Regions from separate parts of the Thermomonospora cellulosilytica genome, predicted to be linked through region 1. Evidence: riboswitches for the same ligand, from Rfam matches in the RefSeq annotation. Region 1 holds a riboswitch; the other holds the start of a gene.

Region 1 (15,425 bases):
GAGTCGTCCCCAGAGGAACGGGTCAGCCGGAGAAGTGGATGGGGTTGACCAGGTCGGCGTAGATGAGCAGGGCGCCCATGAACAGGAAGACGGAGGCCATCACGTAGGTGAGCGGGAGGGCCTTGGCCACGTCGACGTAGCCGGGGTCGGGGCGGCGCAGGAGGCGGGCGACGCCGCGCTTGACGGCCTCCCACAGGGCGCCGGCGATGTGGCCGCCGTCCAGCGGCAGCAGCGGGATCAGGTTGAACATGCCGACGCCGAAGTTGACGGCGGCCAGCACCGAGACGAACCAGACGATCTTGTCGGTGGTGGGGTGCTCGGAGGCGATGATCTCGCCGCCGATGCGGCGGCTGGCGCCGACCACGCCGATGGGGCCCTCGGGGTCGCGTTCCGCGCCGCCGAACGCGGCGTGCCACACGTCGACCATCCGCTGCGGGAGCTGCACCAGGGCGACCACGGTGCGCTGGGTCATCTCGGTCATGTGGTCGACGACCGCGCCGGGGCCGAGCCGCTCGCGCTCCACCAGCGGGCTGATGCCCAGGAAGCCGACGGTCTCGACCTTGTCGGGGTCGTCGAGGGAGCGCAGCTGGTTGGTGGTGACGGGAACGTCGAGCGTGCGCCGGGCGCCCTGGCGGTCGGCCACGACGACCTGCACGGTCTTGCCGCCGGAGTCGCGGATCAGGCGCTGCAGCTGCGCGTAGTCCTCGATGCGGACGCCGTTGTAGGAGACGAAGCGGTCTCCCGGGCGCAGCCCCACCGCGGCGGCGGGGGTGGGCTTCTCGCCGGGGCGGCACTCGTCGCGGCCCGCCTCGGCGGCGGGGATGACGCACTCGGACACCGTGCTGATCACCGGCTGCGGGCGCTCCACCCCGAAGCCCATGATCAGGACGGCGAAGAACACCACCGCCAGCAGGATGTTCATGGCCGGGCCGCCGACCATGATCAGCAGCTTCTGCCACCACTTCTTGGAGTAGAAGACCCGGTCCTCGTCGCCGGGGCCGACCTCCTCCAGCGCCGCGCCCCGGGCCGAGTCGATCAGCCCCTGGAACGGGCCGGTCCGCATGGAACGCACCCGGCCGGCCGGATCGCCCTTGGCGGGCGGCAGCATGCCGATCATCCGGATGTAGCCGCCGAACGGCAGCCACTTGATCCCGTACTCGGTCTCGCCCCGGCGGGTGGACCACAGGGTGGGCCCGAAGCCCACCATGAACTGCGGGACGCGGACCCCGAAGAGCTTGGCGAAGCTGAAGTGCCCCAGCTCGTGCAACGCGATCGACAGCATGAGCAGCAGGAAGAACAGCAGTGCGCCGCCCAGCACGATCAGCGATTCCATGAGCCCTCCGATGATCTGCGCCCCCGCGATCGGGTCAAGCGTATGTCATCCGGTACGAACGAACCCGTCCCCAAGGTTTCCGGACGGGCCGTCCCGGCTCATGCCGGGACCATCACGCCAGGAATCCGCGCAGCAGCGCGGCGGTCCCCTCCAGATGCTCGACCACGGCCCGGCGCGCGGCCTCCGGGTCGCCCGCCAGGACGGCGTTCACGATGGCCTCGTGCTGCACGGCCGAGTGCTCGATGTTGCGCTGCAGCACCGGGATGGCGTTCAGCAGGTCGGTCACCCGCATCCGGGCGTCGGCGCACGCCGTGGCCAGCAGCGTCGACCCGGTCAGCTCGGCGACGGTGAGGTGGAACCGGGCGTCCAGCCGCCGGTAGTCGGCCTCCCCGGCGGCGTTGGCCTCCTGCTGGGCGCGCCGCAGCCGGGCGGCCTGGGCCTCGGTCAGCTCCATGGTGGCCAGCAGTTGCGCCGCTCCGGTCTCCACCGCCATCCGGTAGGTCAGGGCGTCGGTGAGCCGCCCCACCTGCCCCTCGGCGACCCGGGCCAGGTCGCCCGAGCGGGGCCGGGGCGTCCGGTAGGTCACGAAGGTGCCGCCGGACCGGCCGCGCCGCGACTCCACGTACCCCTCCTGCTGGAGCGCGCGGATCGCCTCGCGCAGCGTGACCCGGCTGATGCCGAGCCGGGGGGCCAGCTCCCGTTCCGGCGGGAGCCGCTCGCCGTGCGCCACCACGCCGAGCTTGATGATCTGCAGGAGCCGTTCCACGGTCTCCTCGAACGCGTTGCCGGCCCGGACCGGGCGCAGCACCGCCGCCAGCGGATCGGCCGGCGCCTCCGGCGGGCCCGGCACCCGGTGGTCGTCGATCTCGCTCAGCATGGCCGCCCTTCGGTCGAGGTCGTCCGGGGGCAAACGTTACAGGCCCGTCACCCGTCGCCCACGACCTCGCGAACCGCCCTACCCAGTTCGGCGGACGCGGCAACTACCGTGGGCCGGGTGGCCCCGCAGATCGCGGTGTGCGGCCCCGCGGACTGCACGCCCCAGGAGGAACGGGACGCCCGGGAGGTCGGGCGGCTGCTCGCCGAGCGCGGCGCGATCGTGCTGTGCGGCGGCTACGGCGGCGTGATGGCGGCGGTGGCCGCCGGAGCGCGGGCGGCGGGCGGCACGGTGGTGGGCATCCTGTCCGGCGGCGACCGCGCGGGCGCCTGCCCCGACCTGACGGTCGCCATCCCCACCGGCCTCGGCCAGGGCCGGAACGTGCTGCTGGTGACCGCGGCCGACGCGGTGATCGTGGTGGGCGGCTCGTGGGGGACGCTGTCGGAGCTGGCGCATGCGATGCGGCGCGGGAACGTGCCGGTGGTGCAGCTCGGCGGCTGGCGGGTGCTGGACGCCGACGGCCGGGAGCCGCCGGGCGTCCGGCACGCGGCCGGCCCCGCCGACGCGGTCCGCCTGGCCCTGGACTGAACGCCGGTCTCGCCCCGGCCCCCGGGGCGCTGCTAGCCTGAGGCCGCGCCGATGACCCCGCGCGGGAGAGCGCCCTCGCAGCCGGCGGGGGACGCCGAAGGAGCAACTCCTCCCCGGAACCTCTCAGGCACAAGGACCGCACGGGACAGGCGACCTCTGGAAAGCGGGGACCCGCCGGTCCCCCGCCGACGGTGAAAGCGTCCCGCCCGGCGGGAGGCGAATCTCTCAGGCTCCGATGACAGAGGGGGAGGCACCGTCCAGCCTGGTCCGGATGGGAACATGAGACCAGCGCACCGTGACAAGGAGCCGACCCGTGCCTGCCGATGACACCACCGCCAAGCGGACTCCGCTGTACGACGTGCACCGTGAACTCGGCGCGACCCTCGTCGACTTCGCCGGTTTCCAGATGCCCCTGCGGTACACCAGCGAGACCGCCGAGCACCGGGCGGTCCGCACCGGGGCGGGACTGTTCGACCTGTCCCACATGGGCGAGATCCTCGTCACCGGCCCGCAGGCCGCCGAGGGGCTGGACTACGCGCTGGTGGGCGAGCTGTCGGCGGTCAGGGCCGGCCGCGCCCGCTACACCATGATCTGCGCCCCGGACGGCGGGGTGCTGGACGACCTGATCGTCTACCGGCTGGACGAGGAGGAGTACCTCGTCGTCGCCAACGCCGCCAACGTGGCCACCGTCCGCGACGCCCTCACCGAGCGGATCGCCGGGCGGTTCGACGCCCGGGTGGACGACCGCAGCGACGAGTACGCGCTGATCGCGCTGCAGGGCCCGCAGTCGCAGGCGATCCTGGCCCAGTTCACCGACGCCCCGCTGGACGGGCTGAAGTACTACGCGTGGCTGCGCGGGCGGGTCGCCGGGGTGGACGCTTTGATCGCGCGTACGGGGTACACGGGCGAGGACGGCTTCGAGCTGTTCGTGGCCGCGGCCGACGCCGTCACGCTGTGGAACGAGCTGGCCATGGTGGACGGCGTGGTGCCGGCCGGCCTGTCGGCGCGGGACACGCTGCGGCTGGAGGCGGGGATGCCGCTGTACGGCAACGAGCTGACCGCCGAGACCACCCCGTACGAGGCGGGGCTGGGCCGGGTGGTCAAGCTGGGCAAGCCGGGCGACTTCGTGGGCCGGCAGGTGCTGGCGGCCTACGCCGAGACCCCTCCGGGCCGTACGCTCGTGGGGTTGGTGGCGCGTGGCCGGCGGGCCCCCCGCAAGGGGTACCCGGTGGTCACCGCGGACGGCACGACCTGCGGGGTGGTGACCAGCGGCGCCCCGTCGCCGACCCTGGGCAGGCCGATCGCCATGGCCTACGTCGACAGCGGGGCCGCCGGCGGCGAGCTGGCCGTCGACGTCCGCGGCAGGCGGGAACCGGTGGACGTGGTCGACCTGCCGTTCTACAAGCGTTCGTGAAACGTGCGGATCCGGAAGAGAGAAAGCGATCGTGAGCGTTCCTGAGCAGCTCCGTTACAGCGAAGAGCACGAGTGGGTGGCCGGTCTCGACAACGAGGACGGCGTGGTCACCATCGGCATCACCGCGCACGCCGCGGACGCGCTCGGTGAGATCGTCTACCTGGAGTTGCACTCCGGGGAGGGCGACACCGTCGAGGCCGGCGAGCCGTGCGGGGAGGTGGAGTCGACCAAGTCGGTCAGCGACCTGTACGCGCCGGTGTCCGGCGAGATCACCGCGATCAACCAGGCGGTCATCGACGAGCCCAAGGTGATCAACGACGACCCGTACGGGGAGGGCTGGATCCTCAAGGTGCGGGTCAGCGAGGAGCCCGGCGACCTGCTGGACGCCGAGTCCTACGGCAAGCTGATCGAGGAGTCCTGATGAGCTTCGGACTGCACGACCCGCTGGCCGCGGTCGATCCGGAGATCGCCGAGGCCGTGGCCGCGGAGCTGCGCCGCCAGCAGAACACCCTGGAGATGATCGCCTCGGAGAACTTCGCCCCGGTGGCGGTGCTGCAGGCGCAGGGCTCGGTGCTGACCAACAAGTACGCCGAGGGTTATCCGGGGCGGCGCTACTACGGCGGCTGCGAGTTCGTGGACGTGGCCGAGCAGCTGGCGATCGACCGGGCCAAGGAGCTGTTCGGGGCCGAGCACGCCAACGTGCAGCCGCACTCGGGCGCGCAGGCCAACACGGCGGTGTACTTCGCGCTGCTGGAGCACGGCGACACCATCCTGGGCCTGGACCTGGCGCACGGCGGTCACCTCACCCACGGGATGCGGATCAACTACTCGGGCAAGACGCTGAACGTGGTGCCGTACCACGTGCGCGCCGAGGACGGCCGCGTCGACATGGACGAGGTGGCGGCGCTGGCGGCCGAGCACCGGCCGAAGATGATCGTGGCGGGCTGGTCGGCGTACCCCCGGCAGCTGGACTTCGCCGAGTTCCGGCGGATCGCCGACTCGGTGGGCGCGCTGCTGATGGTGGACATGGCGCACTTCGCCGGGCTGGTGGCGGCCGGGCTGCACCCCTCGCCGGTGCCGTACGCCGACATCGTCACCACCACCACCCACAAGACGCTGGGCGGCCCGCGCGGCGGGCTGATCCTGTGCCGCGCCGAGTACGCCAAGAAGATCAACTCGGCGGTGTTCCCGGGCATGCAGGGCGGCCCGCTGGAGCACGTGATCGCGGCCAAGGCGGTGGCGCTGAAGATCGCCGCGTCCGAGGAGTTCCGCGAGCGGCAGGCCCGCACCGTGGAGGGCGCGAAGATCCTGGCCGAGCGGCTGCTGGCCGAGGACTGCGCCAAGGCCGGGGTGCAGGTGCTGACCGGCGGCACCGACGTGCACCTGGTGCTGGTCGACCTGGTCAACTCCCAGCTCACCGGGCGGGACGCCGAGGACCTGCTGCACTCGGTGGGGATCACGGTCAACCGCAACGCGGTGCCCAACGACCCGCGCCCGCCGATGGTGACCTCCGGCCTGCGGATCGGCACGCCCGCGCTGGCCACCCGGGGCTTCACGGCCGAGGACTTCACCGAGGTCTCCGACGTGATCGCGCTGGCCCTGCAGCCCGACCCCGACATCGCCGCGCTGTCGGCCCGGGTGCGCGCCCTGGCCGACAAGCACCCCCTCTACCCCGGCCTGTGATCCGCCGCCGTGACCCCGTGACCCGGTGCCGCGGGGTCGCGGCGGGGCTCGCCGGGCCTTGGCCTACAACGAGGTAGCCATGGCCATCAGCGTCTTCGACCTGTTCAAGGTGGGCATCGGCCCGTCCAGTTCGCACACCGGCGGTCCGATGGCCGCCGCGCACCGCTTCGCCCGCGGCCTGCGCCGTGACGGCCTGCTGGAGAAGACCGCGTCGGTGCGGGCCGTGCTGTACGGCTCGCTCGGCCTGACCGGCAAGGGCCACGGCAGCGACAAGGCAGTCATGCTGGGCCTGGAGGGCGACAAACCGGAACTCGTCGACGTCGACGCCGTTCCCGGGCGTCTGGCCGCCATCCGCGACCGGGGCACGCTGCGCCTGTTCGGCCAGGTGGAGATCCCGTTCGTGGTCGGCGAGCACCTGATCTTCGAACGCAAGGAGTCCCTGCCGGGCCATCCGAACGGGATGCGCTTCACCGCCTACGACGCGGACGGTTCCGAGCTGCGCTCCCGGGTCTACTACTCGGTGGGCGGCGGGTTCGTGGTGGACGAGAACGCCACCGGGGCCGACCGGATCAAGCCCGACGACACCGTTCTGCCCCACCCGTTCGAGTCGGCCGCCGAGCTGCTGGCCCGCTGCGCCGAGACCGGCCTGTCGGTCTCGGCCCTGATGCTGGCCAACGAGCAGGCGTTCGGCCGTACCGAGGCGGAGATCAGGACCGGCCTGCTGGAGCTGTGGCAGGTGATGCGCGCCTGCGTGCGGCGCGGCTGCACCACCGAGGGACTGCTGCCCGGCGGCCTGAAGGTCCGTCGCCGCGCCCCGCAGCTGCACCGCCGCCTGCGCACCGAGGGCTCGGCCGACCCGATGCACGCCATGGACTGGGTCACCCTGTTCGCCCTGGCGGTCAACGAGGAGAACGCCGCAGGCGGCCGTATCGTCACCGCCCCCACCAACGGCGCGGCGGGCATCGTCCCCGCCGTCCTGCACTACTACGACCGTTTCGTCCCCGGCGCCGACGAGGGCGGCGTGGTGCGCTTCCTGCTCGCCGCCGGCGCCATCGGCGTGCTGTTCAAGCAGAACGCCTCCATCTCCGGCGCCGAGGTCGGCTGCCAGGGCGAGGTGGGCTCGGCCTGCTCGATGGCCGCCGCCGGCCTGGCCGAGGTCCTCGGCGGCACCCCCGAGCAGGTGGAGAACGCCGCCGAGATCGGCATCGAGCACAACCTGGGCCTGACCTGCGACCCCGTGGGCGGCCTGGTCCAGGTCCCCTGCATCGAGCGCAACGCCGTGGGCGCCGTCAAGGCCATCACCGCCGCCCGCATGGCCCTGCGCGGCGACGGCCGCCACTTCGTCTCCCTCGACAAGGCCATCAAGACCATGCGCGACACCGGCCGCGACATGCTCGACAAGTACAAGGAGACCAGCCGCGGCGGCCTGGCCGTCAACGTCATCGAGTGCTGAGCCCCCGGCTCAGGGGGTGGTGTTCATGTTGGCGAGGACCCTCGTGGCCAGGTCCTGGTCGCCGGCGACGGTGGCGGGGACGGGAACGGTGTCGGGGGTGCGGCGGCCGGTGGACAGGAGCATGAAGGTCTCCCAGTCCATGGTCAGGGTGGCGGTGGGGGCGTCGACGGGGTCGGTGTCGCGGGCCCGGCGGTCGTCGCCGACGGCGATGTGGCGGGTGAACGCGGCGGGGCCGGTGACCTCGAACCTGACGGTCTGGCCGGGCTCGGCGCCGGCCTTCTTGCCCACGACGAACGGCAGGCCGAAGCCGAGGCGGTAGCGGGTGTACTCGGCGGCGGGGGCGTCGAGGTTGCCGGGGCGGCCCACGGCGCGGCGCACGTCCTGTTCGTGGACGTAGCAGTCGAACGCGCGGAAGGTCATGAACTCGACGTAGGGGACCGTCCTGCCGGTGGGGGCGATGGTCTCCTGGTCGGGGTCGATGCCGGGGAGCTGGACGAGGCGGCGCTCGAGGGTCTCGGTGAGCTCGGCGAGGACCTCGGGGCCGGGCACCGGGCGGCGCACGTCCACGTCGACCTCGAGCATGCGGGCGAAGTCGTTGCGAATGTGGGGCAGGTCCTCGGGCAGGGTGTGCTGCGGGACGGGGTCGCCGAGCAGCATCCGCTCGATGCCGATCAGGTGGGACAGGACGTCCTTGACGGTCCAGCCCGGCAGGTCGGTCGGCAGGTCGTAGTCGGCGTCGGAGAAGTCCTGGGCGAGCGCGATCGTCGACCGCACGGTCTGCTCGTAGGCCGCCACCGCCCGGGCCATGTCGTCTCTCATGCGGGCGAGGCTGCCATGCCCGGGTTTCTTGACGCAACCCCTCAGGTCAGCCAGATGTACCCAGCGAACCGGCCGGTACGGTTCGAGCGCCGGTAGGAGTACAGCTCCGGCGACTCCAGGGTGCAGCGGGCGTCGTGCCGGATGTCGGCGACGCCCGCCCGCTTGAGCTGGGCCTCCACCCCGGCCCGCACGTCCAGCGCCGGGGTGCCCCGCCGGGTGGTGGCGCGGGTCTCGGGGATCAGCGCGGCCACCTCGTCGCGGATCCCGGCGGACACCTCGTAGCAGAGGCCGCAGGCGCACGGGCCGATCAGCGCGGTCATCCGGGCGGGGTCCGCGCCGCGTTCGGCCATCGCCGCCACCAGCGCCGGGACCACGCCCGCGGCGGTGCCCACCCGGCCGGAGTGGGCGGCGCCCACCAGCCCGGCGTCGGGGTCGGCCACCAGCACCGGCGCGCAGTCGGCCACCAGCACGGCCAGCCCCAGGCCGGGCCGGTCGGTGAAGATCGCGTCGACGCCCGGCGGGTCGTCGCCGAACGGCCCGGTCACGTACCGGACCTCGGCGCTGTGCACCTGCCGCATGTAGACCACCCGGGACGGGTCCAGCCCCAGTTCGCGGGCGGTCAGCTCGCGGTTGCGGCGGACCGCCTCCGGGTCGTCGCCGACCGCGCCGCCGAGATTGCGCTCATCGAACGGCGGGGCGCTCACCCCGCCCGAACGGTCCGTGATGGCCACCTGTGCCCGCCCGGCCAGCCGCATCCGCAACGCCTCCAGTCCCGGGGATCCCGTCGGGACGCAAGGCTATCGGCGGGGACTCCCCGGGGGTCCGGGGGTCGCCCTTCATCAGGACGGCCGCAGCGGAGCGAGGACCGTTCCCGAGGGGCCCGCCCCGGAGGAAGCGCGCTCAGACGGGCGTCCGGTGTTCGGGGGCGTCGACCAGGCGCAGCCGCACCACCGTGGGCAGCGTCTCCCGGTCCAGCGCGTTCCGCAGCCGTGCGACCGCCGCGGGCACGACCTCGCCGCGCAGTTCCGCGGGGTCGGCGCGGACCCCGTAGGCGACGGTCATGACCAGCCGCGGATGCCTCCTGCTGCCCAGCAGCCTGGCGCGGGCCTTCTCCACGCCGGGGTGGGCGGCGACGTCCTCCTCGACGGCGGAGGTCAGCGCCGCCGCCGAGACCTTGGTGGAGCCTCCGGAGCGGTCGTCCAGCGACAGCCCGCCGAGCTTCTCCGAGCGGCTCTGGGCGAGCAGCCACGCCAGGGCCAGCAGGGTGACCAGCACCGCGCCCACGGCGACCGCGTACCAGAACCACCCGTAGGTGTCGGGCAGGGTCCGCAGGCCGTCGGTCAGCAGGGGCTCGCGGGCCGCGCCCTGCCCCCAGACGCCCAGCGCGCGGGCAAGCGCCGCGCCGCCCCCCGCCAGCAGCAGGAGCCCGACGATGGTGAGCCCGATCCGGTTCAGCCCGGCCGCACTGCGATTCACACCGCCTCCGTGGTACGCACCCGTACGGACACCTTCCGCGCGGGGCGGGTGCCGAGCCGTTCCAGCCGCCCGGCGACCGCCTCGGCCACCCGTTCGTCCAGACCCGCCGGGTCGCGCAGGGCGGTCTCCACCACCACGCGCACCCGGTGGCGCCGCAGCCTGACCTTGCGGACGGCGGTGACCGCCTCCACGTCGCCGGCCGCGGCGGCCACGGCATGGCGCAGCCCGCGCGGCATCACCCCGACGACCAGGTCGGGGTCGTCGCTGTGCAATTCGACCAGGGAGGTGTGGCCGGGGTTGAGCCCGGCGGCCAGGCAGGCCAGGCCGAGCAGGGCCGCCACGGAGGCGGCGGCGATGGTCACCGCGTCGTTCCAGGAGGTGCGCGACAGCCAGGACGTGATCCGGTCGTGGTCGATCAGCCCGGCGGACGCCCCCGCCAGCGCGGCGATCACCTCGGTCGCGACCACCACGCCCACCACGGTCAGCAGCGCCGACACCAGCAGCGCGGGCCACATCCGGCGCGGGCGGAACACCCGGTGGGCGGCCCGCCGGGCGGTGCGGTCGACGGCCCCGCGGGCGGGCCGGGGCCGGGCGGGCCGCAGCTGTCCGGCGTGCGTGGTCATCGGACCCGCACCGCCTTCCCCGGCCGCCGGGACGTCAGGTCGGTGACGTCGATGTCGACGTGGTCCACCGTCAGCCCGGTCAGCGACTCCACCCGCTCCCGGACGCGCTCGCGGGCCTGGCTGGTCACCGACAGGATCGACGCGGGGTACTCCACCGACAGCTCGACCCGGGCGACGACCTTGCCGCCGCTGGCCGAGGCGCGGGCGCGGACCCGGCGGTCCTCGCCCAGCCGGACGCCCAGCACGCTGCGTTCCAGGCCGCCGGCCCGCTCCGCCTCGGCGGCGGCCCGTGAGACGATCTTGCTCACCACCCGGTCGGCGATGGTGGTGACGCCGCGCTCCGAGCGCAGCCGGCCGGCGCTCATGAGGTCGGCCCCCGGCGCGTCCGGGCGGTGCCGAAGACCTCGCCGAGGTCCAGGTCGCCCGCGATCGCGCGCCCGCCCAGATAGCCGAGGACCCCGAACACCAGCACGGCGACGAACGCGGCGAACCCGCCGGCGGCCGCGGCGATGCCGAGGACGGTCCCGTAGACCAACCCGACGATCGGCCAGATCGTGTGCTCCATCGTGCTTCCCTTCATTCGACCGTGCGGTCCCGCCGCCTCCTGCGGCGTTCCAGCCAGCGGTGCAGCGGCCCGAGCCCGGGCCGCCGCCGGACCACGACCACCGGCGCGTCCTCGGCCGCCCGGGCGCGGCGGCGCCGTTCCAGCCCGGCGGCGAAGGCGGCCGGGTCGCCGCCCGCGTCCGGATGGTTGGCCCGCACCCAGGCGCGGAAGGCCGCGCGCCGCTCGCGGGCGTCGTTCACCTGGCCGCGTCTCCGGCGGTCGTCTCGGCGGGATCGGCCAGGTCGGCGACGATGACGTGCACCGCCCGCTCCCCCGCCAGCGGCGCGACCGCCGCCCGGACCGCCTCGGCCGTCTCGGTCACGGGCCGGTCCGGCAGCACGACCACCGACACCCGCACCTCGTCGGCGCGCACCGCCACCCCCGGCAGCGGCGGACCTGGACGGTAGGTGACCACCTCCGCCCTGGGGCCGGCGGTCAGGCGGACGACACCGGCCACGGCGCGGGCCCGCTCGGCGATCCGCCCGGCGAGCTCCGCCGTGGACGGCGCGGGCGGCGCCGGGGCGGTCATCGGACCCTGGGCTCCTCGTGCTCGGCGCGCTGCTGCCCGCCGCCCTGCTGCTGCTCCCCGTCCTCGTCGGGCAGGTGGATGTCGTCGACGGTGACGTTGACCTCGACGACCTCCAGCCCGCACATGTGCTCGACGGACCGGATGACGTTCTCCCGTACGGCGTTGGCCAGGTCGGGGATGGACACCCCGTAGTCGACCACCAGGTCGATGTCGACGGCCGCCTGGCGTTCGCCGACCTCGACGGCCACCCCCTGGGCGACGTTCCTGGTCATGCCGGGCAGCCGTTCCCTGACCGAGCCGAGCGTGCGGCCCACCCCGGAACCCATGGCGTACACGCCGCCGATCTCCCGGGCCGCCATCCCGGCCACCTTGGAGACGACGCCGCCGACGATGGTGGTGCGCCCGCTGGAGGTGACCAGCTCGCCCTTGCCCTGGCCGGCCCTGACGGGGCTCTGCGTGCCGGCCGTCGCCGTGCCCGGCGCCGTCCCGGCCCGTTCCCTGGTCGCCGTCTTCCCGCTCTCCTGCGTCACGATTGCACCCCCCGATGACGAATGCGTGACGTGCGGTTGATGCTCAATGCCCCGGTCGCTAAACAACTCCGAAAAGCGATGTTTGGGTAGATCGTCCTTGCCGGTAAGAGACGGGGCCGGTGGCGCCCTGTCGCGCCACCGGCCCCGCCGCCCGGACGCTAGGTCACTTGGCCTTGCGCGCCTTGTCCCGGGCCCGCTGCGCCTTGCCGCGCACCCTGCCCTCGGTCTGCTCCATGGCCCGCTCGGCGGCCCGCTCGGCGCGGTCGGCCCGCTGGTCGGGCCGGAGCTCGTCGAGCGCCCGCGCCGCGTCCTCGTCCTGCGACCTGGCCTGCTGCATCTTGCTGCTGGTGTCAGCCACGACAATTCCCCCCATTGCGTACGGCGTGGCCTTGCGCCCCGTATATAACCCGGCAGCCGGAAATCATGCACCGAATCTTCAGATCGTTCCGGACCGTCCGGAAATCGTCTCCAAGCGGCGTGTTCCCGGACGGACCGGACATTTCCCGGGAAATTCGCGGCGCAATTCGACGGGCCGGGGAGGGCCGGTCTCAGCGGAAGACGACCGTCTTGTCGCCGTCCAGCAGGATCCGGTGCTCGCTGTGCCAGCGGACGGCGCGGGCCAGCGCCAGGCACTCCATGTCCCGCCCCACCGCCATGAGGTCCGCCGGGCTGTGGGTGTGGTCGACCCGCGCGACCTCCTGCTCGATGATCGGCCCCTCGTCGAGGGCGGGCGTCACGTAGTGCGCGGTGGCGCCGATCAGCTTGACCCCCCGGGCGTGCGCCTGGTGGTAGGGCCGGGCGCCCTTGAAGCTCGGCAGGAACGAGTGGTGGATGTTGATGATCCGGCCCGGCAGCTTGGCGCAGAACTCGTCCGACAGCACCTGCATGTAGCGGGCCAGCACCACCAGGTCCACCTGGTAGTGCTCCACCAGCGCCAGGATCTCCGCCTCCTGCGCGGCCTTGCCGCCCGGCCCGATCGGCAGGTGGTGGTAGTCGACCCCGTACGACTGGGTGAGCGGGCGCAGGTCCGGATGGTTGGAGGCGACCGCCACGATGTCGATGTCCAGCAGCCCCGAACGGGTCCGGTACAGCAGGTCGTTCAGGCAGTGCCCGGCCTTGGACACCATGATCAGCACGCGGGTGCGGCTGCCGGGCTCGTGCAGCCGCCAGTCCAGCGCGAAGCGCCCGGCCTGCAGGTGCAGGGCGGCCCGCAGTTCGTCCGCCGCGACCCCCTCCGGGGCGCTGAACTGCACCCGCATGAAGAACCGTCCGGTGTCGGCGTCGCCGTACTGCTGGCTCTCCAGGATGTTGCAGTCGCGCTCGGCCAGCAGCCCCGAGACGGCGGCGACGATGCCGGGCCGGTCCGGGCACGACAGGGTCAGGATGTAGGAAGTCACGGCACGGCCTTCTGACGATTTCAGGATGTGCGCCGCCCCTGGTCCGCGGCGCCCACTCCCACGATATCCAGGCACGACTCCGGCCTTTGGCGGTCTTTCACCGGACCCGGCGGCGGGCGGGGACCGTTTGTCCGGTTCGTCCCGCGGTTAGATTGCCCCGCATGCGACGGGTCGCGTCATTGGCACCGGCATTGCTCCTGCTGCTGGCCGGATGCTCCCCCGGCGACGCGCCGGACCGTCCCGGCGGCGCGGCCGGGCGCGAGCGCCCTCCCGCCGAGGTCGCGGGCGTCCCCACCGCCGCGGGCACCCACCGGCTGAAGCTGGACGCCGGGGGCGTCAACAAGCGGGAGTACCGGCTGCGGGTCCCGCCGCAGCTCGCCGACCGGCGGTGGCGCGACGGCCGGCCCGCCGAACCGCTGCCCCTGGTCGTCGCCATGCACGGCGGCGCCGCCAACGCCGAGCGCATGGAGCGGATCAGCGGCCTCGACGAGACGGCCGACCGGGAGGGCGTCCTGGTGGCCTATCCCGAGGGCTGGCTGATGAGCTGGAACGCCGGGTTCTGCTGCGGCCCGGCCAAGCTCGCCAAGACCGACGACATCGGGTTCATCACCGAGCTCGTCGGCAGGCTCACCGACGCCGGGCTCGCCGACCCCGACCGGGTGTACGCGACGGGCTTCTCCAACGGGGCGGCCATGGCCTACCGGCTGGCGTGCGAGGCGCCCGGGACGTTCGCCGCGATCGGGGCGGTGTCGGCCGCGATGGCGATGCCGCGCTGCGACCCGGCGCCGACCTCGGTGCTGGTCATGCACGGCACCCGCGACGGCAACGTGCCCTACGACGGCGGCGGGCGGATCGACTGGAACGACCCGCGCTCCTTCCCGCCGGTCTCGCACGCCGTCGACTACTGGCGCAAGGAGAACGGCCTGCCGCCCCTCGGCCGTACCCTCGAGGTCGGCGACGGGCCGGACTGCCGCACCACCGGGCGGGGCGGGGCCGGGACCGAGGTGGCGCTGTGCCGGATCGAGGGCGGCGGCCACGCCTGGCCGGAGGGCGCGCACAACACCCTGTGGACGTTCTTCGAGGACCATCCGCGCCGGGACTAGAATGTGAGGACTTCTCACGTTACTCCGTTCCTCGGGCAGGATGACCCCATGAACCTCCGCAAGCGGTACGACACCGCCACCGCCGCGCTGCCCGCCCCGCTGGCGATCGTCGACATGGACGCCTTCCGCGCCAACGCCGCCGATCTGGTCCGCCGGGCGGCGGGCAAGCCGATCCGGGTGGCCAGCAAGTCGGTGCGGTGCCGGGCGCTGCTGGCCGAGGTGCTGGCCATGGACGGCTTCGCCGGGATCATGGCGTTCACGCTCCCCGAGGCGCTGTGGCTGGCCGCCGAGCGGATGAGCGACGACATCCTGGTCGCCTACCCGACCGCCGACGAGACCGCCCTGGCCCGGCTGGCGGCCGACGACCACGCGCGGTCCGTGGTCACCGTGCTGGTCGACTCCCCCGACCACCTGGCGATGATCGAACGCGCCGCCGGCCACGCCCCCGGCCCGATCCGGGTGTGCATGGACATCGACGCCGGATACCGGCTGCTGGGCGGCCGGATCCGGATCGGGGCGCGGCGCTCCTCGATCCACGACCCCGCGCAGGCCGCCGCGTTCGCCGCCCGCATCGCACGGCACCCGACGGTGACGCTGGTCGGGCTGATGGCCTACGAGTCGCAGATCGCCGGGGTCGGCGACGAGCCCCCCGGCAACCCCGCCCGGGCCAAGGTGATCAAGGCGATGCAGGCCCGTTCCCGGCTGGAGCTGGCCCGCCGCCGCGCCGCCGTCGTGCGGGCCGTCCGCGAGGTGACGCCCGGCCTGGAGTTCGTCAACGGCGGCGGCACCGGCAGCGTGGAGAAGACCGCCGCCGAACGGGCCGTCACCGAGATCGCCGCGGGCTCCGGGCTCTACCAGCCGCACCTGTTCGACTACTACAGCAACTTCACCGGGCGCCCCGCCGCGCTGTTCGCCCTCCCGGTGGTGCGGCGCCCCGGCCCCGGCGTGGTGACCTGCCTGGGCGGCGGCTACCTGGCCTCCGGCCCCGCCGACCGGCTG
Region 2 (15,425 bases), 2.1 Mb from region 1:
CCCTGGCGCCGCCGAACCGGTCGGCCAGCCAGCCGCCCAGCGGGCGGGCCAGCGACCCGGCGAACGCGCCCAGCCAGATGTAGTCGGCGCCCTTGATGTCGGGGAACTGCGACTTGATCAGCACCCCGAAGGAGAACGAGTAGCCGATGAACGACCCGAACGTGCCGATGTACAGCACCGACATGATGACCGTCTGCGGCTTGCGGGCGATGGCGCCCATCTCGCGGACGGTGTAGGCCGAGGTCGCCTTGCGCAGGTTGTTCATGAACAAGTACGCGCCCGTGGCGGCCAGCAGGACCAGCGGCATCCACACCCAGCCGACCGCGACCAGCCCGAACGCCACGATCAGCGGCGGCATCGCCAGCTGGGTGACGCTGGTGCCCAGGTTCCCGCCGGCGGCGTTCAGGCCCAGCGGCAGGCCCTGCTTGCCGGTCGGGTAGAAGTGCGTGATGTTGGCCATCGAGGAGGCGAAGTTGCCGCCGCCCAGACCGGTGGTCGCCGCGATGACCAGCAGCACCCAGAACGGGATGTCGGGGTTCTCGATCGCGTACACGAACAGCCCGCACGGGATCAGCAGCAGCAGCGCGCTGACGATCGTCCAGTTGCGGCCGCCGAACCGGGCCGGCGCGAAGGTGTACGGGATGCGCATCGCCGCGCCGACCAGGTTGGGCAGCGTGGTCAGCCACAGGGTCTGCCCGACCGACAGCTGCATCCCCACCGAGCTCAGGTTGAGGACGGCGATGCTCCACAGCAGCCAGACGCAGAACCCGAGGTGCTCGGTCAGGATCGACCAGGCCAGGTTGCGGGCGGCGACCCGGCGACCGATCCGTGCCCAGAACTGCTCGTCGTCCGGTTCCCAGTGGTCGATCCAGCGGCCGCCTTTCGGGACCGCGGCGGCCGTGCGGGCCTCCTCGGGCCCGGTCAGAACCGTCATTGCGCTGCCTCCAGATGTCGAGTGGACACCTGGACGCTAGGAACGGCGGGTTACACGGGACGCCCGTCGGTGTACCCGCAGTGATACATCCTCCGCACAGACGCAACCCCCCGGTGTGAAACCGACGCCGGATCGTCACCTGGCCCGAACGAAACGCCTCGTCCGCCGGGTCTCATCGACGTCGGGCCAGCGCGGTGAGCGTCCCGACGAGCGCAGCACCGACTCCCACGGGTCGCCCCCGGTGAGCGGCAGGTGCGGCACCCCCCAGTGCCAGGCGGGCACCAGGACCTCCGGGTCGCGCGGCCGGTAGTCCAGGCCGATGGCCCTGGCCAGGTCCCACGCGTGCAGGTGCCACTCCACGCAGGCCGCGCCCGCGTGGTCGCCCACGGTGTACTTGGTGCCCCGGTAGATCAGGTGGGTGCGGTCCCAGGCGTCCGGCATCAGGTCGGCGTACGCCCCGGCCGACACGGTGAACGACATGATCCGTTCCGGGCCGGACTCGGCCGGCAGCACCGCCAGCTCGGCGGCGTTCTGCCGGGCCTGCTGGCGGATCAGCACCGCCGACGGCGCGTTCTGCGCGAACAGCTTGGCCAGCCGGCTGTCGGGCGCGTCCTGCAGGTACTCCAGCTGGTTCTCGGCCACGCAGCGCAGGTGCCCGGCCAGGTCCAGCGCCGTCCACTCGGTACAGGGGGTCGGCACCGACCAGTCCTCGACCTGCGCGGCCAGCCCCCGGATCGCCTGGACCCCGTCCTGGTAGGACTCCAGCAGGCGATGCCTATCTGGCGGCGTGCCCTCCAATGGATCTCCCCGTCCCCCGACTGTTCACCGATGCGCCACCGCATCGTCTGGCTCGCGGCGATCCCGGCGCATCCTCGAGTGCGTAGGGTCTCAAAGTTCCGGCCCGGGTGCCACCCGCCGTGGCACCCGTTCCCCGGGCCGGTCCGCGCCGCCCGCCGTCAGGCCGCCACGCCGCGCCCGACCCGGAAGGTCAGCCGGTGCGCCTCGCGGGCGGTGCGCAGCCGGTCCACCTCGTCGGTCCACGGCCGCACACTGGTGCGGGCCTTGGCCTTGCGCCGGGCGATCTCGGCGGCGCGGCGGGCCTTGGCCGGGTCCTTGGCGTCCTGCGGGGCGTAAGTCTTGGGGCCCATCGCCACCCGCTCGGCGGCCTCGGCGGCGCGCAGCGCCTCGGTCAGCGCCCGGTCCAGCTCGACCGCCAGCGCCCGCAGTTCCTCGGTGGGCCGGGCCGCGCCCTCGGCCTGCGCCCGCCGGAACGCGTCCTCGGCCCGCACCGCGTCCGCCAGCCGGTCGCGGTAGGTGCCGGCCAGCTCCTGATCGGCGGCGTACCGCTCCATGACATCCTTGGTCATCCGGCGGCCCAGCGGCATGGCGGGGGTCCTTCCTCTCGCTGCGGTCGTTTCCGGAGGACAGGGTACGCGCATGGCCGCTTTCCCGGGGGCGGGGGCACCGCGTCGGACGGGATCTCTACCGGCCCGTGCCTTTACGCAGTAAGGTGCAGCCATGGTCAGACAGCCCAGCGTGGCGGCCCAGAACCGCCCGCCGCTCACCCGCGAACGCATCATCGAGGCGGCGCTGCGCATCGTGGACGGCCAGGGACTCGGCCGGCTCACCATGCGGCGGCTCGGCGACGCCCTCGAGGTCGAGGCGATGGCGATCTACCACCATCTGCCGCGCGGCAAGGAGGAGCTGCTGGACGGGCTGGTCGCCCATGTCGCGGTGCACCCCGCGCAGATCGGCCGGACCGGCCGGGCCGCCGACTGGCGGGCGGCACTGCGCGGCTGGGCCGGCGACTACCGCGCCCGGCTGCTGGAGCACGCCGGGGTGCTGCCGCTGGTGGTGACCCGGCGCAACCCCGCGGCGTTGGCCTCCACCACCGCGTCCCTGCGGGAGATCCTGCGGCTGGCCGGGCTGCCCGAACGCGCCGCCGCCGACGGCGCGCACGCCCTGCTCGGCTACGTCATCGGGCACGCCGCCCTGGAGGTGCGGGGCGAGGCCGCCGGCGAGGAGGCGGTGGACTGGCAGGCCCGCTTCACCGCCGGGCTGGAGCTGGTCCTCACCGGGCTGGCCGCCCAGAACCCCCGCTGAGCCGGGCCGGGCACCCGTCCGGGCGGTGCCGGGGAGCCGGTCGTGGCTAGTCCGGCGGTAGGAAGGTGTCAGATCAACATCGTCCCAACGGGCTATGTCGCGGTGACCTGAACCACAGCAAACTGGTGAACGTCCAAGGAGACAGTTCCGAACATCCGCGAGTAGTCGAACCCGGAGGCACGCCGATGTGCCCGCACCAGCCGCCCTGTCCGCCCCACGACGCCCCCGACCGCGACGCCGCCCGCACGCTGGCCCGCCATCCCGAACAGGGGTGGAGCCTGCTGTGCAACGGCGTGGTGGTCTTCGAGGACACCGGTGAGCTGCTGCCCGACGGGGAGGTCATCGCCCCGCAGCGCCCGATCGCAAGGTCGGCCACGCCCGCGGTCTGAGCGGTCTCCACGACGGGGGCCTGTTCAACGCAGTGATCACTTCGGGGGCACAGCCGCCTGCCCGATCCCGGGCCACCCGGCCCGGGATCGGCTCACGCGCGTGTCCGCCCGTTCACGCCGGGGCGCCGATCCGGGCCCAGCGGCGCAGCCACGGCTCCACCGCGGCGCCAACCGCGGCCGGGTTCCTGTCGAGGTCGTGCCGTTCGCCCGGCAGCACCGTCACCTGCGTGGCGTCGGCCGGGTCGGGGATCCCGAACGGATCCCGGTCCCCGTTGACCACCAGCACCTCCGTCCCGGCGGTGCGCAGTTCGCCGGCGCGGGAGACCCCGGGCCGGCGCGGCGGACACAGCGGGAACGCCAGCGCCACCACCCCGGCGGCGCCCGCGGCGCGGGCGGTGCGGCAGGCCACCCGCGCGCCGTTGCTGCGGCCGCCCTGGACGAGCGGCAGGCCGCCGATCCGGTCGCGCAGCGCGCCGATCACCTCGAGCCACGCCTCGTCCTGCTTGACCGGTGAGCCGGGGGCGCGCCGCCCCGCCAGCCGGAACGGCTGCACGACCCGCGCCACCGCGCCGCCGAGCCCGAGCGCCGCCGCGCGCACCGCCAGCAGGTCGGGGGCCTGCACTCCCCCGTTCGAGCCGTGCGTCAGCACCAGCCAGAACGCCGGGTCGCCCGGTTCGTCCAGGGTGACCTCGGCGGGCCCGTGCGCCGTCATGATCCGCATGGGGCCACGCTAACGGCGGCCGGTCCGTCCCCGGCACCCGGCCCGCCGGGTCAGCGCTCGGGCGTGTCGGGGCCCAGGGCGCGGCGGGCCCGGTCGTCGAAGCTCTCGTGCAGCAGCCCGCCCCACCAGTAGTCGTCGGGGACCCGGATCGCCTCGCCGAGCACCTGGTGCGTCTCGGCGGGATCACCGGCCGGTCCCTGGACGTGGCGCAGCGCGGCCAGCGCGTAGATGTGGTCGAGCGCGCCGAACACCTCGCCGGTCAGGGCGGGCAGGCTCCCGTCGGCCACCGCCGACTCCACCACCGGCTCCCACCAGGGGATCTCGGCGTCCTCGTCGCGCTCCCCGAACCCGCGGCGCAGCCTGGCCCGGACCTGCCCGGCGACGGCGGACCGGGTCAGCCCCTGCGCCCACACCTCGCCGGCCTCCTCGGCGCGGCCGCGCAACGGCAGCGTCCGCGCCAGCAGCTCGGTCGCCAGCGGCCCCACCTCCGGGTCGGTGGCGGCCTCCTCGTCCTCCAGCACCGTCCGGAACGCCCCGATCGCCTGGTCCAGGTAGGCGATGCCGATCGCGGTGGCCAGCCGGGCGTAGGCGTACGGGGAGGTCTCCCGGTCGATCATCCGCAGCGCCGCGGTCAGCACCCGCTGCGCCCGGGCCGGCTCGCCGCGTTCCAGCAGCCGCTGCGCCAGGTCGTGCGCGGCGACCGGGGCGTACTGCGGGTTGCCGGTCTCGATCACCCGCTCCCACCAGCCGCGGGCGGTCTCGAAGTCGCCGTCCTCGTCGGCGAGCTGCGCCAGCGCCAGCAGCGCGGGCGGCAGGTAGCCGGGGTTGCCGAAGTCCACCACCGTCCGCCAGGCCCGGGCGGCCTCGTCGCGCTCCCCCGCGCGCTCGTGCAGCAGCGCCAGGTGGTAGGCGGCGCGCGGCCCGTACTCGGGGTCCTCGGTGCCGATGGCGATCCAGTCGGCGTCCCGGGCCCCCGCCACGTCCCCGACGTCGTCGAGCACGACCGCCAGCCCGAGCGCGGCCCGCGCCCGGTGCGGCCCCTCCCCCATCCTCAGGACCTGCTCGAACAACCGGGCGGCCGCCTCCGGCTCACCGCCCTCGGCGAGCCGGCGGGCCTCCTCGCACAGCAGCGACGGATCTGCGGTCGCCTCGTCCGGGGTCGTGCTCATGGTGCCTTCCGGGGGGTGGGCCGACAAGTCCCTGAAACCCTACCCAGCAGGGGCCGGAAGACCCGGTGAAACGCCGGGGCGTGCCCGGCGTTCCACCGGAAAACGATCTCAGTCCTCGAAGGCCTCCGGGGGCGGGCAGGCGCACACCAGGTTGCGGTCGCCGTACGCCTGGTCGATGCGGCGGACCGGCGGCCAGTACTTGGCCTCGCGCAGCGACGGCAGCGGGTAGGCGGCCTCCTCCCGGCCGTAGGGGTGCTTCCAGGAGTCGGCGGCCAGGTGCTCGGCGGTGTGCGGGGCGTTCTTGAGCGGGTTGTCGGCGCGGTCGTAGGTGCCGTCGGCGACCCGGGCGATCTCCCGGCGGATCTGGATCATCGCGTCGCAGAACCGGTCCAGCTCGGCCAGGTCCTCGCTCTCGGTCGGCTCGATCATCAGGGTGCCGGCCACCGGGAACGACAGGGTCGGGGCGTGGAAGCCGTAGTCGATCAGCCGCTTGGCCACGTCCTCGGCGGTGATCCCGGTCTCCTTGGTGATCTTGCGCAGGTCGGCGATGCACTCGTGCGCGACCAGCCCGTTCCGCCCGGTGTACAGGATCGGGTAGTGCGGGGCCAGCCGCCGGGCCACGTAGTTGGCGGCCAGGATGGCGCCCTCGGTGGCCTCGCGGAGCCCGTCGGGGCCCATCATCGCGATGTAGGCCCAGGAGATCGGCAGGATCCCCGCCGAGCCCCACGGGGCCGCCGAGATCGGGCCGACGCCGGTGTCGGCCGGCCCGGCCTCCGGGCGCAGCGGGTGGCTGGGCAGGAACGGCACCAGGTGCTCGGCCACGCCGACCGGGCCGACGCCCGGGCCGCCGCCGCCGTGCGGGATGCAGAACGTCTTGTGCAGGTTCAGGTGCGAGACGTCGGAGCCGATCTCGCCGAGCCGGGCCAGGCCGACCAGGGCGTTGAGGTTGGCGCCGTCCACGTACACCTGCCCGCCGGCGTCGTGCACGGCCTTGCACACCTCGACGATGGTCTCCTCGAACACCCCGTGGGTGGACGGGTAGGTGACCATGATCGCGGCGAGGTTCGCGCCGTGCTGGGCGATCTTGGCGTGCAGGTCGTCCAGGTCGATGTTGCCGCCGGAGTCGCACTTGACCACCACGACCCGCATCCCGGCCATCGCGGCGCTGGCGGCGTTGGTGCCGTGCGCCGAGGACGGGATGAGGCAGACGTTGCGGTGCTCCTCGCCGCGGGAGGCGTGGTAGCCGCGGATCGCCAGCAGCCCGGCCAGCTCGCCCTGCGAACCGGCGTTGGGCTGCACCGAGACCTTGGCGTAGCCGGTGATCTCGGCCAGCCAGCCCTCCAGCTCGCCGATCAGCTCCAGGTAGCCGCGGGCCTGGTCGATCGGCGCGAACGGGTGGATGTTCGCGAACTCCGGCCAGGTGATCGGCTCCATCTCGGTGGTGGCGTTGAGCTTCATCGTGCACGAGCCCAGCGGGATCATCGTGCGGTCCAGCGCCAGGTCCTTGTCCTGCAGCCGGCGCAGGTAACGCAGCATCGCGGTCTCGGACCGGTGGGCGTGGAACACCGGGTGGGTCAGGTAGACGCTGTCGCGCCGCAGCCCCTCCAGCAGGTCCCCGGCCGGCGCGGGCCCGCCGGGCCCCTCGATCCCGAACGCCTCCAGCACCCGCGTGACGTGCTCGGCGGTGGTGGTCTCGTCGCAGGCGATCCCCACGTGGTCGGCGTCGACCGGACGCAGGTTGATCCCGCGCTCCAGGGCCGCCCCGACGACCTCGGCGGCGCGGCCCGGCACCCGGGCCAGGACGGTGTCGAAGAACACGTCGTGAACGATCTGCACGCCGCCGGACCGCAGCCCCTCGGCCAGCGTGCGGGCGTGCCCGTGCACCCGCTCGGCGATCGCCCGCAGCCCCTCCGGGCCGTGGTAGACGGCGTACATCCCGGCCATCACCGCCAGCAGCACCTGCGCGGTGCAGATGTTGCTGGTGGCCTTCTCCCGGCGGATGTGCTGCTCGCGGGTCTGCAGCGCCAGCCGGTACGCCTGGCGGCCGTCGGCGTCCACCGACACCCCGACCAGCCGGCCGGGCAGCTGCCGCTGGATGCCCTCGCGGACCGCCATGTAGCCGGCGTGCGGGCCGCCGAAGCCGTACGGGACGCCGAACCGCTGCGAGGAGCCCACCGCGATGTCGGCGCCCAGCTCGCCCGGCGGGCGCAGCAGCGTCAGCGCCAGCAGGTCGGCGGCCACCACCACCTGGGCGCCGCGCTCCTTGGCCTGGGCGATCACCGGGGCCAGGTCGCGGACCGCGCCGCCGGCCCCCGGGTACTGCAGCAGGACCCCGAAGCAGCCGTCGCGCTCGGGCAGGCCCTCCGACAGGTCGGCGACCTCGACGGCGATGCCGAGCGCCGCCGCGCGGGTCCGCACCACCTCGATGGTCTGCGGCAGGACGTCGGCGTCGATGAGGAACGCGCCCGGCTCCTTGGCCTTGGACACCCGGTGCGCCAGCGCCATCGCCTCGGCGGCGGCGGTGCCCTCGTCCAGCATCGAGGCGTTGGCCACCGGCAGCCCGGTCAGGTCCGCCACCACGGTCTGGAAGTTCAGCAGCGCCTCCAGCCGGCCCTGGGAGATCTCCGGCTGGTAGGGGGTGTAGGCGGTGTACCAGCCCGGGTTCTCCAGCACGTTGCGCAGGATCACGCCGGGGGTGATCGTGCCGTGGTAGCCCAGGCCGATCATCGAGGTGAGCACCGTGTTGCGGGAGGCGATCTCGCGCAGCCGGGCCAGCGCGGCGCTCTCGTCCAGCGCGGCGGGCAGCGCCAGCGGCCGGCCGGTGCGGATCGCGGCGGGAACGGCGTCGGCGACCAGCGCGTCGATGTCGCTGTAGCCGATCCGCTCCAGCATCCGGGCGTGGTCGTCCGGCGAGGGTCCGATGTGCCGGTCGGCGAACGTGGTGTGGGCTGTCGTCATGGCTGGGGAGCCTCCTGGGCTGCGGCGCGGGCTGTCGCAGTGGTCCGGCCCGCGGGCGGGCCCGCCGGCCGTCTCCCCCTCTGTCATCTGCACCTGAGAGCTTCACCCGCCGGGCGGCGGGCTTGCACCTTCGGTGAGACGCCGTTCCCCGTTCGCACCGGGAACACGCCTGCTTTCCAGAGATGCCTTCCCCGCACGGTCCTTTTGCCTGAGAGGTTCCGGGGAGGGTTGCCCCTTCGGCGCCCCGCGCCCTGCGGCGCGAGGTCTCTCCCGCGCGGGGTTTGACGGCTACCTCCGCCACTGTACTCAACCCCTGGGCCAAGCGATCACAACGGTCCCGCCTCGAGACGGAAAACGCAGGTCGACGTGGGGATGCACACGCTTTGCCGACCGCTACGATGGCCCCCGACAACACGACGGGGACCCCAGGCCGCTCCGGCCGCGGGACGGGGCTGGGGGTTGGTGCAGTGGAGCCGACGAGGGGCCCTCGACGCGTCGCGCCCGGTTCTGGGACGCTGATCACGATGAAGTGTCCGGACGGCGGTGTCACGTGACACCGACTCACGACAACGCGGTGGACCGGCGGCAGGCCGGCACCGCTCCCGGCGAGCCCGGCGGGCGGGAGCCCCGGGCGCAGCGGCCGGAACCGGCCGAGCCGACCCCGGCCGCCGCGGCGACGGTGGACGAGCCGTCGCTGCCGCGCCGGATCCGCCGGCCCGGCGACGCGATCCGGTTCGCCGCCTCGGTGGCCGGGGTGGCCGGGGTGCTGCTGCTGGTCAACATCGCCCAGGGCACCACCCAAGGGCTGCAGACCGACATCCGGGAGGGCACCGAGCGGGCCCCGCACGTGCTGCTCGGCCTGGCCACCCTGGTGTCCAGCTTCGGGGTGCTGGCGGTGCCGGTGGCGTTCGCCGTCGAACGGCTGCTGCGCCGCGAGGGGCTGCGGGTGGCGGTGGGCCTGCTGGCCGCGGTGATCGCGTTCGCGCTCACCGTGCTGCTGGACGGCTGGGAGATCCCGGCCGCGCCCGGCGGGGTGCTGGACTCGCTGATCTGGGGCGGCTCGCGGACCGCGCCGCTGCACACCGACATCACCCCGGTGATCGCGTTCGTCACCGCGGTGGGGACGGCCGGCCGGCCGCGCTGGCAGGCGGCGATCTGGACGATGATCGGGCTGGCCGCGCTGACCGGGCTGACCGCCCAGTACGCCTCGGTGTCGGCGCTGGCAGCCACCTACTTCCTGGGCCGCGCGATCGGCTACGGCACGCTGTACGCGGTCGGCGCCCCCAACCCGCGGCCGCCCGGCGCCGCGGTGCTGGCCGCGCTGGGCCGGCTGGGGCTGCGGCCGGTGCGCGCCCGGCGGCTGCCCGACCGCGACGACGTCCGCCGGTACGGCGTCGCCGTGGAGGACGGCCGGCGGCTCGGCGACCCGCCGCATCCGGACGCCGAGTGGCGGCTGGAGGTCACCGTCCTGGACCGCGACCAGCAGACCGCCGGGATGCTGTACCGGGTGTGGCGGCTGGTGCGGCTGCGCGACCGCTCCACCCGCCGCGCGGTCCGGTCGCTGCGGCGGTCGCTGGAGCAGGAGTCGCTGATGGCGTACGCGCTGCACGCCGCCGGCGCGCGCACCCCGCAGCTGCTGGGCACCTGCGAGGTGGGCACCGAGGCGGCGCTGCTGGCCTACGAGCACGTCCCCGGCCGGACCCTGGACGCCCTCGACGACGCGGAGCTGACCGACGAGTTCCTCACCGACCTGTGGCGGCAGTTCGGGCTGATGCAGGAGGCGCGGCTGGCGCACCGGCGGCTGGAGCAGGGGTCGGTCCTGCGCGACGACTCCGGCGCCGCCTGGATCGTCGATCTGCGCGCCGGGGAGACCGCCGCCAACGACCTGCTGCTGCGGCTGGACCTGGCGCAGCTGCTGACCACGCTGGCGCTGCGGGTGGGCGCCGAACGGTCGGTCGGCACCGCCGCCGCCGTGCTGGGCGCCCGCGCCCTGGCCGGCGCGGTGCCGCTGCTGCAGCCGGTGGCGCTCAACCGGGGCACCCGCGCCGCGCTGCGGCACGACCGGGAGCTGCTGACCCGCATCCGCGAGCAGATCCTGCGGCTGGAGCCGGAGACCGAGGCCGCCCCGGTCCGGCTGGAGCGGTTCCGGCCGAGCACCATCGTCAGCATCGTGGCGCTGACCATCGCCGCCTACATCGTCTTCCCGCAGCTCAGCGATGTCGACGTGGGCGGCCTGGTGGCCAACGCCCACTGGTGGTGGGTGCTGGTGGGGATCGCCGGCGCGGCGGCCTCCTACCTGGCGGCGGCCTGGATGCTGATGGGGTTCGTGCCCGAACGGCTGCCGCTGGTGCGGACCGTGCTGGTGCAGCTGGCCGCCTCGTTCGTCAAGCTGGTCGCCCCGGCCGCGGTCACCGGCGTCGCGCTCAACACCCGCTACCTGCAGCGGGCCGGGGTGCGGCCGGGGCCGGCGGTGGCCAGCGTCAGCGCCTCCCAGCTGATCGGGCTGGCGATGCACGTGCTGCTGCTGGTGCTGTTCGGCTTCGTCACCGGCTCCACCGGCACCGCCACCGAGAACCTGGCCCCGTCCCGGATGATCGTGATCGTGCTGCTGGCGGTGGCGGTGGCGGCCGGCGCCGCGGCGATGGTCCCCCCGATCCGCCGGCTGGCCGCCGATCGGCTGCGGTCGATGTTCTCCGGGGTGCTGCCGCGGCTGGCCGACGTGCTGCAGTCGCCGCGCAAGCTGATCACGGGGTTCGGCGGGACGCTGCTGCTGACCGCGTCCTTCGTGCTGTGCCTGGACGCCTCGATCCGGGCGTTCGGCGGGGAGCTGGCCTGGACGTCGGTGGTGGTGGTGTTCCTGACCGCCAACGCGCTGGGTTCGGCGGCGCCCACCCCCGGCGGGCTGGGAGCGGTCGAGGGCGCCCTGTCGGTGGGGCTGACCATCTCCGGGCTGCCCGCCGAGACCGCCACCTCCGCGGTGCTGCTGTTCCGGCTGCTGACGTTCTGGCTGCCGGTGCTGCCGGGCTGGGGGGCGTTCGCGTACCTGCAGCGCAAGGAGATCATCTGAGCGCCGGGGGCGGCTCGGGGGAACCTCCGGGACTATATGATCGTTTGTGGGTTATGTGCCGGGTTTTCCGGGTATAGGGGCGGGCACTGATCGTCTGATGTGTGTCTCAGCTGGTGCGCCGGACCCGCCGACGTGCCAGCTCGTCATGAGGATGGGGGGCGTCATCGCGGACCGCGCGCTCGGCGGGCAGCTCGGCCAGGCTGCCCTCGACCTCCTGCCAGACCCGGCCCAGGGCTATGCCGAACACGCCCTGCCCCCCGGCCAGCAGATCCACCACCTCGTCGGCGGAGGTGCACTCGTAGACGCTCACGCCGTCGCTCATCAGGGTGATCTGGGCCAGGTCCTTGACCCCGCGGTCGCGCAGATGGGACACCGCGGTGCGGATCTGCTGCAGGGACACGCCCGTGTCCAGCAGCCGTTTGACGACCTTGAGCACCAGGATGTCCCGGAAGCTGTACAGCCGCTGGCTGCCCGAGCCGTGCGCGGCCCGCACACTGGGCTCCACCAGCTGGGTGCGGGCCCAGTAGTCGAGCTGGCGGTAGGTGATCCCGGCCGCCGCGCACGCCGTGGGACCGCGGTAACCGACGTTCTCAGGCGGGGGCGACACCTGGGTGTCGAACAGCAGTCCCTGCTCTCCGGCACGCTGTGAGGCGACGTGCCTGTCAGGGTGCTCAGAGTGCGCCTTGCCCTCGCCGCTGCTCACCGCCACGCGGACCTCCGGCTTCTATCAGCCCGTGCCGCTTCGTCAAGGGGGTTTGACGAATTACACCACGGGTGTTCCACCAGCACGGTAGGTGCCGGTCAGGGTGTGGTCAACGTTCGGCGTCGGCGCGTCGCATGCCCGGATGAACCGGCTTCACGTGGGCAAACTGCGCGCAGGCGCCCTCATCGCTTCCCTTACCCCGTTCCCCAGCGTAATCAACGGCCAGGAGCGAACCGGTCCGCGGGGGGCCGGTGGGCGCGTCGTCAGCCGGCCCGGCCGAAGTCCTCCGGCGAGATGGTGTTGAGGAACTCGCGGAACTTCTCCACCTCGTCCTCCTGCTCGTCGGGGATCGCCACCCCCGCCTCCTCCAGCACGTCCTCGCTGGCGAAGATGGTCGCCCCGGTGCGCAGCGCCAGGGCGATCGAGTCCGAGGGGCGGGCGCTGACCTCGACCCCGTTGGAGAACACCAGGTCGGCGAAGAAGATGCCCTCGCGCAGCGCGGTGATGTTGACGGTGCGCAGCTGGACGCTGAGCGCCTCCAGGACGTCCCGGAACAGGTCGTGGGTCAGCGGCCGCGCCGGCAGCACCCCCTGCTGGGCGAAGGCGATCGCGGTGGCCTCCACGGCGCCGATCCAGATGGGCAGGTACCGATCCCCGGCCGTCTCCTTCAACAGGACGATCGGCTGGTTGGAGGGCATCTCGACCCGGACGCCGACGACCTCCATCTGCTTCACAGCGGCTCCCTGCTGCTTCTCGGCTGTTTCGATCGGCTCGTGACGGACCCTTATGCCAACGTACACCCTCCGGTCGGCGGCGATCCCCCGCCGGGCGCGATGATCCGTCGCCGGATCGGGCGGTTCACCGGTCCAGGGTCTCCCGCAGCCCGGCGCAGACCAGCGCCGCGTGCACCCGCGCCAGCAGGTCGGCGATGGCGCGGGCGGTCCGCTCGGCCTCCTCGGGCCCGCCGGGGCCGCGCCGCCGCAGCAGCGGGGCCACCGCCTGCTCGATCAGTCCCAGCTCCCGGTCGGCGGCGGCCTTGACCGCGCGCAGGTGCCGCACCTGCACGCCGTGGCGGCCCAGCGCGGCGGCGGCGCGGGTCACGGCCAGCGCCTCGGCGCCGTAGTGCCGGCCGGTCCGCCGGACCAGCCCGGCGTCCTCCAGCTCGGCCAGCAGCTCCTCGTCGGCGGCCGCGCCGTCCAGCAACTGGCGGCGGGTCAGCCGGACGTCCGGGACGTCCTCGCCCGGCGCGGCGGCGGCCCCGTCGGCGGCGACCAGGCGGCGCGGCGCCCGCGCCGGCCGGGCCGGTGCCGCCCACGGCGGGTCGACCTCCTCGCCCCGGTCCCTGGCCTGCAGGTACTCCTTGATCACCCGCAGCGGCAGATAGCGGTCGCGCTGCGCGGACAGGATGAAGCGCAGCCGGTCCACGTCGGCCGGGGTGAACTTGCGGTACCCGGAGGGGGTGCGCTGCGGCTCGATCAGCCCCTCGGCCTCCAGGAAGCGGATCTTGGAGACGGTGACGTCCGGGAAGTCGGGCCGCAGCAGCGCCAGCGCGTCCCCGATCGTCATCGTCCGCCGGGCGGGCTGGACGCTCACCGGCCTCCTCCCGGGCACGCCGGCGGCGGGCCGGTCCCACCGGCCCGCCGTGCCGTCGGTTCGGTTCGCGGCTCGCTCACGCCCGTGTCACACCCCGCCGCGGACGGCCTCAGCCGTAGTGCTGCGGATTGGTGAGGAACACCAGCCGGAACTTGCCGATCTGCACCTCGTCGCCGCCGGACAGCCCGGCCTGGTCGATGCGCCGGCGGTTGACGTAGGTGCCGTTCAGGCTGCCCACGTCGCGGACCGAGAAGGTGCCGCCGTGGCGGGCGAACTCGGCGTGCCGCCGCGAGACGGTGACGTCGTCGAGGAAGATGTCGCTCTCGGGGTGGCGGCCGGCCGAGGTGCGGTCCTTGTCCAGCAGGAACCGGCTGCCGGCGTTGGGGCCCCGCTTGACCACCAGCAGGGCGGTGCCGGGCGGCAGCTGCTCCACCGCGATCTGGTCGGCGCCGGTGTCCTCGGCGGGCTGGGCGTCGGGTTCGTAGGCCTCGATCCCGGCGATCGAGATGGTGGACGTGGACTCGCCAGGCGACTCCCGCGGGGGCATGGGCGGCGGTCCGCCCCGGGTGAGCGGAGTGCCGCACTGGGAGCAGAAGCGGGCATCATCCGGATTGGCGTGACCGCACTGCGTGCAGTAGACGCTCGGCATCGATCGGCTCGGCCTCCTACCTTCGGCGTGCCCCGGCGCGCCCGCGTTCCGCGAGCGCGACGACCCGCGCTGCTCTTCCCGACTCCCGCCCGTCACGCGACGGTTGCCGCAACTTATGCCGGGCGAGCCCGGAGGGTCAACCGAGACAGGGACCCGGGACTCCCCACGCTACTTCGTCAATGATCGCAGGTCCACGCCGCCGCGCGGGACGTCCCCGCCCGCGGCCGCGACCTGGCCGGAACCGGACCGGCACCTTTACATCGTAGATCACACGATCGCGGTGGTCAGCGCCCGGACGCGCGGACCGGCAGCGGGTCCAGGGCCAGCCGCACCGCGCCGTGGTCGAGGGCCTGCGGCAGCGGGCGCCCGGGACTCAGGCCGCGCGGCCGGCGCAGCAGCCGCGGGTCGTGCCCGCGCAGCAGGCTCGCCAGCAGCGAGGTGGTCACCAGCAGCGCCAGGCTCTCCCCCGGGCACCGCCCGGCGCCCGCCCCGAACGGCGTGACCGCCCCGTCCGCCGCCGCCCGGCCGTCCAGCCAGACGTCGGGGTCGAACCGGTCGGCGTACGGCAGCGTCGCGCGGTCCCGGCCGAACAGCGGCAGCAGCACCATCAGGGCCGATCCGGCCGCCAGGACCCGGTCCCCCCACCGGGTGTCGGCGGTGCTGCGCCGCCAGACCACCGGGGCGACCGGCCACAGCCGTGCCGACTCCAGCACGCAGGCCCGCAGGTACGGCACCGACACCGGGCTCGGCGGATGGGCGGCGTGCAGGCCCGACAGCTCGTCGCGGACCCGGGCGAGCCGGTCGGGATGGGCGGCCAGCAGCACCAGCGTCCGGTACGCCGTCACCCCGGCCGCGCCGAAGCCCGACAGCCAGCGGGCCACCTGGCTCAGCGGGTCGCCGCCCTCCCCCGCCGGGCTGCGCGCCAGCTGCCCGGCCAGGCTCTCCGGCTCGGCCCGTTCGACGTACATCCGCAACCGGCGGCGGAACGTGTCCTGCAGCGCGGCGGGCGGCCTGCGGCGGCGGAACCGGCCCGCGCCCGGCGCGGTCCCGGCCAGCAGCGCGCCGAACATGTCGGTGAGCATCCGGTCGTCGCGGGCCGAGTCGCCGAGCACGATCCGGCGGGCCAGCCGCCGGTACGC

What was found. Region 1 has a riboswitch for glycine ahead of gcvT (glycine cleavage system aminomethyltransferase GcvT). Riboswitches for the same ligand answer to the same signal wherever they lie in the genome.
Region 2: linked by a shared signal. The riboswitch ahead of gcvP (aminomethyl-transferring glycine dehydrogenase) and the one ahead of gcvT (glycine cleavage system aminomethyltransferase GcvT) in region 1 are both predicted to bind glycine.

The regions. Positions count from the first base shown of each region.
Region 1 is NZ_JACJII010000001.1:6,899,627-6,915,051, forward strand. Features, by position in the region: gene HNR21_RS32430 (M50 family metallopeptidase) at 23-1,333, opposite strand; gene HNR21_RS32435 (FadR/GntR family transcriptional regulator) at 1,446-2,210, opposite strand; gene HNR21_RS32440 (TIGR00725 family protein) at 2,328-2,795, shown strand; glycine riboswitch at 2,848-2,944, shown strand; glycine riboswitch at 2,949-3,040, shown strand; gene gcvT (glycine cleavage system aminomethyltransferase GcvT) at 3,109-4,209, shown strand; gene gcvH (glycine cleavage system protein GcvH) at 4,241-4,630, shown strand; gene glyA (serine hydroxymethyltransferase) at 4,630-5,892, shown strand; gene HNR21_RS32460 (L-serine ammonia-lyase) at 5,972-7,345, shown strand; gene HNR21_RS32465 (maleylpyruvate isomerase family mycothiol-dependent enzyme) at 7,355-8,164, opposite strand; gene pgeF (peptidoglycan editing factor PgeF) at 8,206-8,919, opposite strand; gene amaP (alkaline shock response membrane anchor protein AmaP) at 9,065-9,640, opposite strand; gene HNR21_RS32480 (DUF6286 domain-containing protein) at 9,637-10,263, opposite strand; gene HNR21_RS32485 (Asp23/Gls24 family envelope stress response protein) at 10,260-10,628, opposite strand; gene HNR21_RS32490 (hypothetical protein) at 10,625-10,816, opposite strand; gene HNR21_RS32495 (hypothetical protein) at 10,840-11,067, opposite strand; gene HNR21_RS32500 (hypothetical protein) at 11,064-11,396, opposite strand; gene HNR21_RS32505 (Asp23/Gls24 family envelope stress response protein) at 11,393-11,926, opposite strand; gene HNR21_RS32510 (hypothetical protein) at 12,090-12,284, opposite strand; gene purU (formyltetrahydrofolate deformylase) at 12,475-13,323, opposite strand; gene HNR21_RS32520 (CE1 family esterase) at 13,485-14,426, shown strand; gene HNR21_RS32525 (amino acid deaminase/aldolase) at 14,475-15,425, shown strand, end outside.
Region 2 is NZ_JACJII010000001.1:4,814,099-4,829,523, reverse strand. Features, by position in the region: gene HNR21_RS22575 (MFS transporter) at 1-934, opposite strand, end outside; gene HNR21_RS22570 (maleylpyruvate isomerase N-terminal domain-containing protein) at 1,070-1,732, opposite strand; gene HNR21_RS22565 (plectin) at 1,891-2,319, opposite strand; gene HNR21_RS22560 (TetR/AcrR family transcriptional regulator) at 2,453-3,037, shown strand; gene HNR21_RS22555 (DUF5999 family protein) at 3,223-3,426, shown strand; gene HNR21_RS22550 (alpha/beta hydrolase family protein) at 3,539-4,147, opposite strand; gene HNR21_RS22545 (tetratricopeptide repeat protein) at 4,198-5,316, opposite strand; gene gcvP (aminomethyl-transferring glycine dehydrogenase) at 5,425-8,274, opposite strand; glycine riboswitch at 8,348-8,459, opposite strand; glycine riboswitch at 8,461-8,557, opposite strand; gene HNR21_RS22535 (lysylphosphatidylglycerol synthase transmembrane domain-containing protein) at 8,825-11,341, shown strand; gene HNR21_RS22530 (MerR family transcriptional regulator) at 11,448-12,050, opposite strand; gene HNR21_RS22525 (bifunctional nuclease family protein) at 12,308-12,778, opposite strand; gene ftsR (transcriptional regulator FtsR) at 12,903-13,637, opposite strand; gene HNR21_RS22515 (FHA domain-containing protein) at 13,747-14,286, opposite strand; gene HNR21_RS22510 (cytochrome P450) at 14,571-15,425, opposite strand, start outside.